Regions from separate parts of the Idiomarina solivarensis genome, predicted to be linked through region 3. Evidence: predicted binding sites of a transcription regulator. Region 3 holds the regulator's gene; each other region holds the start of a gene.
The links. Region 3 encodes sigma-54, which starts transcription at its own class of promoters, with help from an activator protein. Its sites were predicted from a motif close to GTTGGCACGNNNNTNGNNT; they were not measured.
Positions count from the first base shown of each region.

Region 1: a site for sigma-54 is predicted at 1,383-1,401, ahead of flgF (flagellar basal-body rod protein FlgF). Genes of this name have one in related genera too.
Region 2: a site for sigma-54 is predicted at 1,128-1,146, ahead of fliE (flagellar hook-basal body complex protein FliE). Genes of this name have one in related genera too.

Region 1 covers NZ_JAVFHZ010000006.1:161,399-164,654, forward strand. The annotation lists gene flgG (flagellar basal-body rod protein FlgG) at 1-567, opposite strand, end outside; gene flgF (flagellar basal-body rod protein FlgF) at 589-1,332, opposite strand; gene flgE (flagellar hook protein FlgE) at 1,454-2,821, opposite strand; gene flgD (flagellar hook assembly protein FlgD) at 2,837-3,256, opposite strand, start outside.
Region 2 covers NZ_JAVFHZ010000010.1:19,284-22,539, reverse strand. The annotation lists gene RBK99_RS13100 (sigma-54-dependent transcriptional regulator) at 1-1,050, shown strand, start outside; gene fliE (flagellar hook-basal body complex protein FliE) at 1,194-1,526, shown strand; gene fliF (flagellar basal-body MS-ring/collar protein FliF) at 1,574-3,256, shown strand, end outside.
Region 3 covers NZ_JAVFHZ010000003.1:66,067-69,322, forward strand. The annotation lists gene rapZ (RNase adapter RapZ) at 1-484, opposite strand, end outside; gene ptsN (PTS IIA-like nitrogen regulatory protein PtsN) at 475-945, opposite strand; gene hpf (ribosome hibernation promoting factor) at 949-1,236, opposite strand; gene RBK99_RS06200 (RNA polymerase factor sigma-54) at 1,265-2,719, opposite strand; gene lptB (LPS export ABC transporter ATP-binding protein) at 2,741-3,256, opposite strand, start outside.

The DNA.
Region 1 (3,256 bases), on a different contig from region 3:
TCCCATGGGCTGTAAGCCGGCCGGATTAATAAAGTTCACTAAGTTCAGCTGACCAACAACCACATTGTCTGGGTTTCCCGGCTGAGTAACCGTCACTTGGCCTTCCTGCGAAATATTGACGGACATCGCATCTTCAGGAATTTGGATTGCAGGCTCAATGGTATAGCCATTGCCTGAGGTCACCATTTCCCCTTCTTCGTTCAGTGAAAACTGCCCATTTCGGGTGTAGGAAATGTTGCCGTCTGGCATTAACACCTGGAAAAAACCTTTTCCGTCAATCATCACATCAAGCGAATTGTCGGTTGTCTGCACGTTACCTTGGGTATGTGATTTTTGCGTTGCCACTACTTTGGTACCGGCACCCAGCATTAAACCATTTGGCAATTCAGTATCCTGAGCCGACTGACCACCCGGTTGGTTAATATTTTGATACAGCAAATCTTCAAACACTGCGCGACTTTTCTTAAAGCCAATGGTGCTGGAGTTCGCCAGGTTGTTGGAAATGACTGAGATATCGCGTTGCTGCGCATCCAGTCCGGTTTTACTGATCCATAATGCTGGGTTCATAGTGTTTCTCCTCGGCTACGCTTAGCTCATTCTCATCAGCGACTCAGAACGCTGAGCGTTCTCATCGGCCGTTTTCATTAATTTGACGTTCATTTCGTACTGGCGCTGGAGCGCAATCATATTGGTCATTTCTTCAATACTGTTGACGTTACTGCCTTCCAGAACCCCAATTTGCAATTTAACATTGGCGTCCGCCAAAGCCTGCTGATCGTCTTTTAGCTTAAAAAGTCCGTCACTGGTTTTTTCAAGGTTGCCATTGGGTGGATTGACTAACTTGATCCGATCGATCACTTCCATCACGTCCGGCGGTGCTCCCATCGGTCGTATCGACACGTTGCCATTGGCTCCTATAACCAAGTTATCAATTGGCATAGGCACGAATATTGGCCCGTTCTCGCCTAATACGGTTTCCCCTGTCGAGTTTTTTAATAACCCATCGGTTCCCACTTCCAGACTACCGTTTCTGGTATAGCGTTCATTGCCGGTGCCGTTGTCCACTGCAATCCAGCCCTGATCTTTAATGGCAACGTCAAGATTCCGGCCGGTTGTCCGCAGCGGGCCACTGGCAAAACTTTGCCCTGGACTCTCTGTCATTGAAAAAACACGGGTCGGCAAGCCCTCACCGAAAGCCTGCATTGAGCGCGCCTGCTGTAAATCGGCTTTAAACGCTGTAGTATTGGCGTTAGCTAAATTGTTCGCTCTTATGGCCACGGCGTTCATATTTTCTTTCGCGCCGCTCATGGCTATCCAAAGCATTTTGTCCATAGCTGACCTCCAGCCAAAATTTTGTCATTTTCGGTTCATTGTTAAATACGATGCAGATTCCGTGCCAAAAACAAAAAAGACGCCCTGAGGCGTCTTTTGTTATTCATCGAGTCAAACCCTTTTATCGAATCTGAAGGATGGTCTGATTAATGGTGTTGTTCACTTCCAGAGAGCGAGAATTCGCCTGGAAGTTACGCTGCGCGGTAATCAAATCCACTAACTCTTTGGTCAGGTTGACGTTTGAGTTTTCAAGCGCCGAGGCTTCAATCGAACCGAAAGTACCGGTATTCGCTTCACCGGCTAACGCCTCACCAGAGTCCAGACTCTCACGCCATTTAGTCCCGCCGATCTGAGTCAGCCCCTGCTCATTCGCAAAGCGAACCAGCGCCACTTGCCCCAGGTAACGAACATCGCCATTAGAGTAAGTGGCGGCAATTAGTCCCGACTTATCAATATCCACATTCGTCAAGCGGCCAACGGTGGTGCCGTCCTGCTCTAGCGTAGTCACTTCAAAGTCAGAAGCGAACTGGGTTGGAGGCGTGGTTCCGGTCTCATCCTGAAAATTAAACTGGACTGTCTGAGGTGTTTCAGCACCATTTGGCAAATAAGGATTACCTGCATAATCATTACCATTGATATTGATTGTTGCTGGCGCAAACGTCACGTCGGGTGGCGTTACCGCAGGTGTACCATCTGGGTTAAAGATAATTCTACGGCCTATGGTATTGTTAGCTGATACAGCACCGCCATTAGCGTTTGCCGCTGTACCCATATCAATTTCTTTGCCGTCAAAAGTGGCGTATACGTCCCAGGTATTAGGTGCGCGTTTAACATAGTATGTCGTTAAAACATGCGATTCACCTAACGAGTCATAAACATTTGCCGATGTCGATGAACTGTAGGTCGCAGGACTCGATGGATCAAAATTTGACGTTGGCGGAGGACCACCGCCTGTCACTGGAATAGGCGACAGCCGTGCGTCTACGTTAAAGCTCGTAAATATATTCTGCGTGCTTTGTGGCGCACCAGCAACATCAGGAACCCGGATAGGTTGAGTAGTCGCCAGACTGGTTGACGATGGCGAGCCACTTTGCGCATTCACCTGATAGCCTTGCAGGTAGTTTCCCTGATTATCGACAATAAATTTACCGTCGTTTAGTTTGAAAGCACCAGAGCGGGTATACGTCATATCACGCGAGCCGATATCATCAGTGGTCGCAAAGAAACCGTTACCACCAATCGCCATATCCAGAGCATTTTCGGTAAACTCCAGCGTTCCCTGACTAAATTGCTGAGCAACACTGGATGTCAAAACACCGTCGCCCACTTTTGTATTGCCGGCATTAAAAATGCTGGTTGCATAAACGTCGGCAAACTCAGCTCTAGACTGTTTAAAGCCGGTTGTTTTCACGTTTGAAATGTTATTAGCGGTCGTATCCAGATCTTTCTGCGATGCGTTGATACCGCTGAGTGCAATATTAAATGACATAGGTCACCTCACCTGTTAGCTAATTTCAGTCACATCAGAAAGCTTGATGCCACCTAATCCTTTAAGATTCAAAATCACACCGCGGTCTCCGCCGGTGCTGACACTTTGCACGCGGGCGTGCATCTGTAATGGTAATTCTTCGGTCTTCCCACCAATATTGGCGTTAACGGAGAAAGAGTAATTTCCCGCTGGAGCTTGCTGCCCGTTAGCCATCACGCCGTCCCACTCAAATTCTTTGGTACCCTGCGGTACATCACCAAGGTCAATCGTTTTCACCAAAGAGCCAGTAGAGTCTTTAATATTGACTTTTACATTCTGAGCCGTCTGAGTTGTCGCGATCATCCCGCTTACCCCAGCCCCGGCTTCAACGTTAGCCTGGTCAGTGGGTACTAACACTCGGCGCCCAACCATAGTCGAAGCCTGCAGCGCCTGATT
Region 2 (3,256 bases), on a different contig from region 3:
CCCTTTTCGATTGAAAGGCTGCAAACCTTGGTTCAGCGTTACTTGCCGGACGGTGCTATTAATGACATTGAGCCAGTTGCTGAGGAAGAATCTAGTCAGGCGATACTGGGTATGGCCCGTAAAGTGGCGAGCAGTGATGCCAGTGTGATGGTGACCGGGCCGAGTGGGACGGGTAAAGAAGTGCTTGCGCGATATATCCATCAGCATTCTGAGCGTGCACAGGGCCCTTTTATTGCAATTAACTGTGCAGCGATACCTGAAAATATGCTGGAGTCGATGCTGTTTGGTTATGAAAAAGGTGCGTTTACCGGTGCTAATCAGTCATCCCCCGGAAAGTTTGAGTTGGCGCAGGGAGGGACTTTGTTGCTCGACGAAGTGACTGAAATGCCAATACACTTGCAGGCAAAACTGCTGAGGGTTATCCAGGAGCGTCAGGTCGAACGACTGGGTTCCCGTAAAACGATTCAACTGGATGTGCGCTTAATTGCCACTTCCAACCGAGACTTGCAACAAGCTGTTAGTGAAGGGCAGCTACGAGAAGATTTAATGTACCGTTTAAACGTTTTTCCTTTGCACTGGAAGTCGCTGCGTGAACGGCCTGCCGATGTTGTTCCTTTAGCCGAAAATTTACTACAACGACATAAGCAGCGCTCAGGCATTAAAAACCCGGTCAGCTTTTCGAACGCAGCAATACAACGTCTGCAACGTTACTCCTGGCCAGGCAATGTTCGTGAACTGGAAAATGTTGTGCAGAGAGCACTTGTATTACACCGTGGTAGTGAAATTCAACCGGATGATTTAATGCTGGAATTGAACGAGGCTTCGGAGTCGGCAAGTGTTTTTCCTGAGCAAGTGAGTACGTCGGAAAGCAAACTGGAAAACCTCGACGAATCGCTTTTCCATCAAGAATATCAGATCATAAAAGAAGCACTTCAGCGTCATCAGGGCAAGCGTCAACCCGTTGCTGATGAACTGGGTATTAGTCCGCGAACCCTGCGCTATAAACTGGCAAAAATTCGTGAACAAGGCCTCGCGCTGACAGGGTCTTAGGGCTTCCTAAAAAGGCGGCAACACAATTAGCCCTGTTTTGCAGGGCTTTTCTTTGCCTAATCGGTCTCTTCCTGAAAGTTGGCATTTAGCTTGCATAGTTATCCCTAAAGACAGTCAGTGATGAATTTTTGACGGGGTGAATTATGAAAGTGGAAGCAAACGCACTTTACCAACAGTTACAGTCGATGGCGACGCAGGCATCTCAGCGTGATCAGCCGACCAATATCAACACCCTGCAAGGCAATACCGCTCAGGCAGACTTCTCCAACATGCTGAAAAATGCGCTGGATAACGTCAATGAGTTGCAGCAAACCTCCGGCGATTTAAAAACGCGAATGGAGCTGGGCGATCCTAATGTGACCCTGGAGCAAACCATGATTGCCAGTCAAAAGTCGAGTATAGCGTTTGAAGCGACTGTTCAGGTACGCAACAAAGTTGTTGAAGCGTACAAAGAAATAATGTCAATGCCGGTATAACCGTAGCAGCACTGGAGATATGAGTCGTGGCTGAATCAACTGATTTAATGGTACAAGATACCGACATACCTGACCGCAATAATTCCGGCGATGATGGTGGCAATGAAAAATCTGGCTTTATGTCAATGTTGGGTAACTTTGATATGTTGCGTCAGGTTATTGTCGTACTGGCTTTGGCCATCTGCGTTGCTATTGCTGTTTTTATTATGTTGTGGGCACAAGAGGCGACTTATCGACCCCTGGGTAATTTAGAAACACCTCAGTTGATCAGCACCCTGGATTACATGGATGCTAATGGTGTTGAGTACAAAGTAGACGGCAACACCGTTTCTGTGCCGGAAGAACAGTATGAGAGTATCAAGCTGCAGTTAACCCGGGCTGGTGTTGATTATGGCAACTCGACAAATAATGGTTCAGAGATATTAATGAGCGAACCAGGCTTTGGTGTTAGCCAGCGGCTGGAACGTGAGCGTCTGATTCACTCCCGCGAAGTGCAGCTTGCGCGGGCCATTGAAGAAATCCAAAAAGTTTCGGCAGCACGAGTGTTACTAGCAGTTCCTAAAGAAAATGTTTTCGCCCGCAGAGAAAAGAACCCGAAAGCGTCTGTCATGTTAGATGTTCGTGGCGGCAGCTCCTTGAACGAAGAGGAAGTGGCTTCCATTGTTGATATGGTTGCGTCGTCTGTTATTGGTTTAAACACGGCGCAAGTGACGGTAACTGACCAGGCTGGACGACTGCTTAACTCGGGTTCGCAGAGCGCTCTGGCGGCAAAAAGTTCTCGAGAATACCAGCTCGAACAAAAGCGAGAAGAAGAGTATCTGGAAAAAATTGACAGCATTTTAATTCCGGTACTGGGTTACGATAATTACACCGCGCAGGTGGATGTGACCATGGACTTTACCCAGCGCGAAGAGACGCAACGTCAGTTTAATCCGGACATGCCTGCTATTCGCAGCGAAATGACGGTAGAAAACCGGAATATCGGCAGTGCAATTGGCGGTATTCCGGGCGCTTTATCAAACCAGCCTCCATTGGATTCCAATATTCCCGAAGAAGCCGGAAACGGCGAAACGGCAGGTGGTGTGAGCGGAAGCACTCACCGGGAAGCGACCAGAAATTACGAGCTTGATAACTCGGTCACTTATACGCGCAGTCAAACCGGCACGGTTGAACGCTTAAGTGTGTCCGTTGCGGTAAATCAAAAAACGACAACGAACGAAGCGGGTGAAACTCAGCCACAGCCAGCGAGTGCTGAAGAGATGGCGGATATTCGCCGACTGCTGCAAGGTGGTTTGGGCTTTGATATTAACCGCGGCGACAGTATTGAAGTGGTGTCGGTTCCTTTTGCGAAGCTACCTGATTTGGGTACGGGCGAAATACCCTTGTGGGAAGAGCCCTGGTTTTGGCGGGCTTTCCGCCTGATTATTGGTGCTCTGGTTATTGTCGTCTTAATCATGGCGGTTGTTCGCCCCATGCTGAAGAAGCTGATGAATCCTGAATCGGGTGTTGAGGACGATGCGGAAGCCTTCCTTGATGAGGAATCAATGGGCGATGAAACCATTGATCTGTTATCCTCACAATTTGATGAGAGTGCGGTTGGTTTCGGTGCTGATGGCAGCCTGCAATTACCGGACCTGCACAAAGATGAAGACTTGCTGAAAGCTGTTCGGGCATTGGTTGCCAATGAGCCTGAATTGTCTTCACAAGTGGTTAAAGCGTGGTTGAACGAA
Region 3 (3,256 bases):
TAATCAGTTTTTTATCAGCCCTTCCCAGTACGCGTTCAGTGACTTGCTCGCTTAATTGGTGCAGGGACAAATCGCTGCTGTCCAGCCGCCAGGTGGCACGCTCCATTATAGGTTCAAGCATCTTATGTTCTGCCTGAAGTGCTTCGAGTAAAGGCAGCTCTTTTTGTGACAGCGGGTGTAATCGCCGAGTTTCACCAAAGCGCTTTAGTAAGGTATTGTCGTCCGAATCAATAAATAAGATTTCCGGTTCGACACCTTTTGGCAAGAAATTGAGTGAATCCAGCAGCTCTTCAGAGTGCTCGGGTAAATTACGAACATCGATACTAATGGCTATTTTTTGGTACTGGTCTATAACGGCATGGACGAGTGTCGGTAATAAGCTTATCGGTAAGTTATCGACACAGTAAAAACCGAGATCTTCGAGTACACGTAAAGCAATGGTCTTACCGGAGCCTGAACGTCCACTAACAATAATCAGTTGCATGGCGACTGCTCACCTTCGCCAACAAATAATTGATATAAGGTTTTATCAGAGTCAGCCTGGCGCAGCGCCCGCGTGCAATCTTTGTCATTCATTCTCCGGGCAACTGCCGCCAGAGTTTGTAAATGATTTTCGTGTTCAGATTCAGGTACTAACAGAGCGAATATAATGTCCACTGGCTGATTATCAATAGAATCAAACTCTATTGGTTCGTCCAGCGTTAGTAAAACGGCCACAGGATGATTAGCGTTCGGTAACCGGCCATGGGGAATTGCTATGCCAAGTCCAATTCCGGTACTGCCTAAACGCTCACGGTTTATCAGGCTCTCGAAAATATCATGGCGAGTAATGCCTGATAATTTAGGAGCAACAATTTGACTAATGGTTTCAAGCAGTCGTTTTTTACTGGCGCTCTCGACTGCACACTTGGTGCAGTCGGCGCTTAACAATTCACTCAGTTGCATGGGTTAATGTTGTTTCATTTTTTCTTTGTGTTTAATCACCTGACGGTCCAGTTTATTAATTAAACCGTCGATGGCCGCGTACATATCGTCGTGTTTTGCATCAGCGAAAATCTCGCCGCCGTTTACATGCAGCGTAGCTTCCGCTTTTTGAATCGTTTTTTCAACATTTAGGATGACGTGAACATTGGTAATATGGTCAAAGTGTCTTTCCAGCTTGGCAAATTTTGTGTCTACGTAGTCACGTAAAGCGTCGGTAATATCGATGTGGTGACCGGTCAAATTAATTTGCATAACGTCTTCCTTCTTGCAGTTAACAAAGTTACAAAAGACTCTTGCGTTGACTCGATGATGGAATGTTTAACGATTCCCGGTACTTCGCAATTGTCCTCCTTGCTACTTGGATACCTTGTTCGGCTATCAGTTCAGCAATTTTGCTATCACTTAATGGTTTACTACGATTTTCAGCAGCGACCATCTTCTTAATTAAAGCACGTATTGCTGTGCTTGAACACTCACCTCCAGCCTCGGTACTCACATGGCTGGAGAAAAAGTATTTTAGTTCGAATACGCCCCGCGGGCAGTGCAGGTATTTCTGTGTTGTTACCCGCGAAATAGTACTTTCATGCATATCCACTGCTTCAGCAACATCGTTCAGAACCATTGGCTTCATAGCCTCTTCACCATGTTCAAAAAAACCTTGCTGACGTTGTATTATGCAGTTGGCTACTTTCAGTAAGGTTTCGTTTCTGCTCTCCAGGCTTTTTATAAACCAACGAGCTTCTTGCGTGTGGTTTTTTAAGTACTGGCTGTCGGCAGTGGACTTCGCCGCTTTGCTCAGCGCAGCGTATTCTTCATTCACTTTTAATTTAGGTACGCTGTCAGGATTCAATTCGACCATCCAGCGGCCATTTTTTTTTGTCACGGCGACATCGGGGATGACATATTCCACCGGTTGCTGGGCAATTTGCTCGCCCGGGTGAGGGTGCAGCTGTTGGATGAGTCGCATGGTCTGGCGCAAGTCATCTTCCGATAATTTTAGCTTGCGCTGGATTGTTCTGAAGTCTCGGTTTCCGAGGAGATCCATATGCTCAGTGACCAGGCATAAAGCAATCTCTTTATAGTCGTTATCCTGGCTTAGCTGACGCAATTGAATTGCCAGGCATTCGCTGACACTGCGGGCTCCGACGCCGACAGGATCGAAGTGTTGGATGCGTTTGAGCACCATGCAGACTTCTTCGGCACCGACGTCAGGTAATCGCACAGCCTCAATGATTTCGTCAATATCAGCCATCAGGTAACCATTGTTATCTATGGCTTCGATGATAGCTTCTGCAATGTAGGTGTCTTCTTCCGAAAAGTGTGACAGCTGCATTTGCCACAGCAAGTGATCTTGCAGCGACTCACTGGTAGCGCCCTGATAGACCTCAAAGTCACCGTCAAATGACTTGCCCGATGAAGCCGCACCGTTAGTGGGAGTATGGCTCGAATAGGTATCGTCCCAGCTACTGTCAACCGGGAGTTCATCTGGCATTTCCTGTGTTTTTATAACGTCTGAGGTATCTCGTTGACTGTCGTCTCTCTCATCACGACTGCGAAGCTCTGTGCTTTCGCTTTCATGTTCGCCTTCAACTTCCAGCAAGGGATTACTGTCCAGAGCTTCTTGAATTTCAGCCTGGAGATCGAGTGAGGAAAGCTGCAGCAGGCGAATGGCCTGTTGAAGTTGAGGCGTCATGGTCAAATGCTGACCAATTTTTAGCTGCAGACTTTGCTTCATAATGACTGTCCCGGTATCACGTTATAAGGTGAACTGCTCACCGAGGTAAACGTCTTTAACCTGTTGATTCGATAATATACTTTCTGCATCCCCGCTGGCAATAAGCTCACCATGACTGACGATATAAGCGTGTTCACACACAGATAAGGTTTCCCGTACATTGTGATCGGTGATTAGTACACCAATACCACGTTGCTTTAAATGTTCAACAATCTTTTTGATATCAATGACGGAAATGGGGTCAACGCCGGCAAAAGGCTCATCCAGCAATATAAACGTAGGTTCTGCGGCCAGCGCCCGGGCAATCTCAACTCGGCGGCGCTCGCCCCCCGATAAGCTCATACCGAGGCTGTTGGCAATGTGCCCGATGTGGAATTCCTCCAGTAACGCATCCAGCTGTTCTTCACGCTCATTAGCGGACAAGGCTTTGCGGGTCTCTAAAATCGCCATTAAGTTATCGCGCACCGTCAGCTTGCGAAAAATGGAAGCTTCCTGCGGCAGATAACCAATGCCCCGCCGGGCACGCTCGTGCATGGG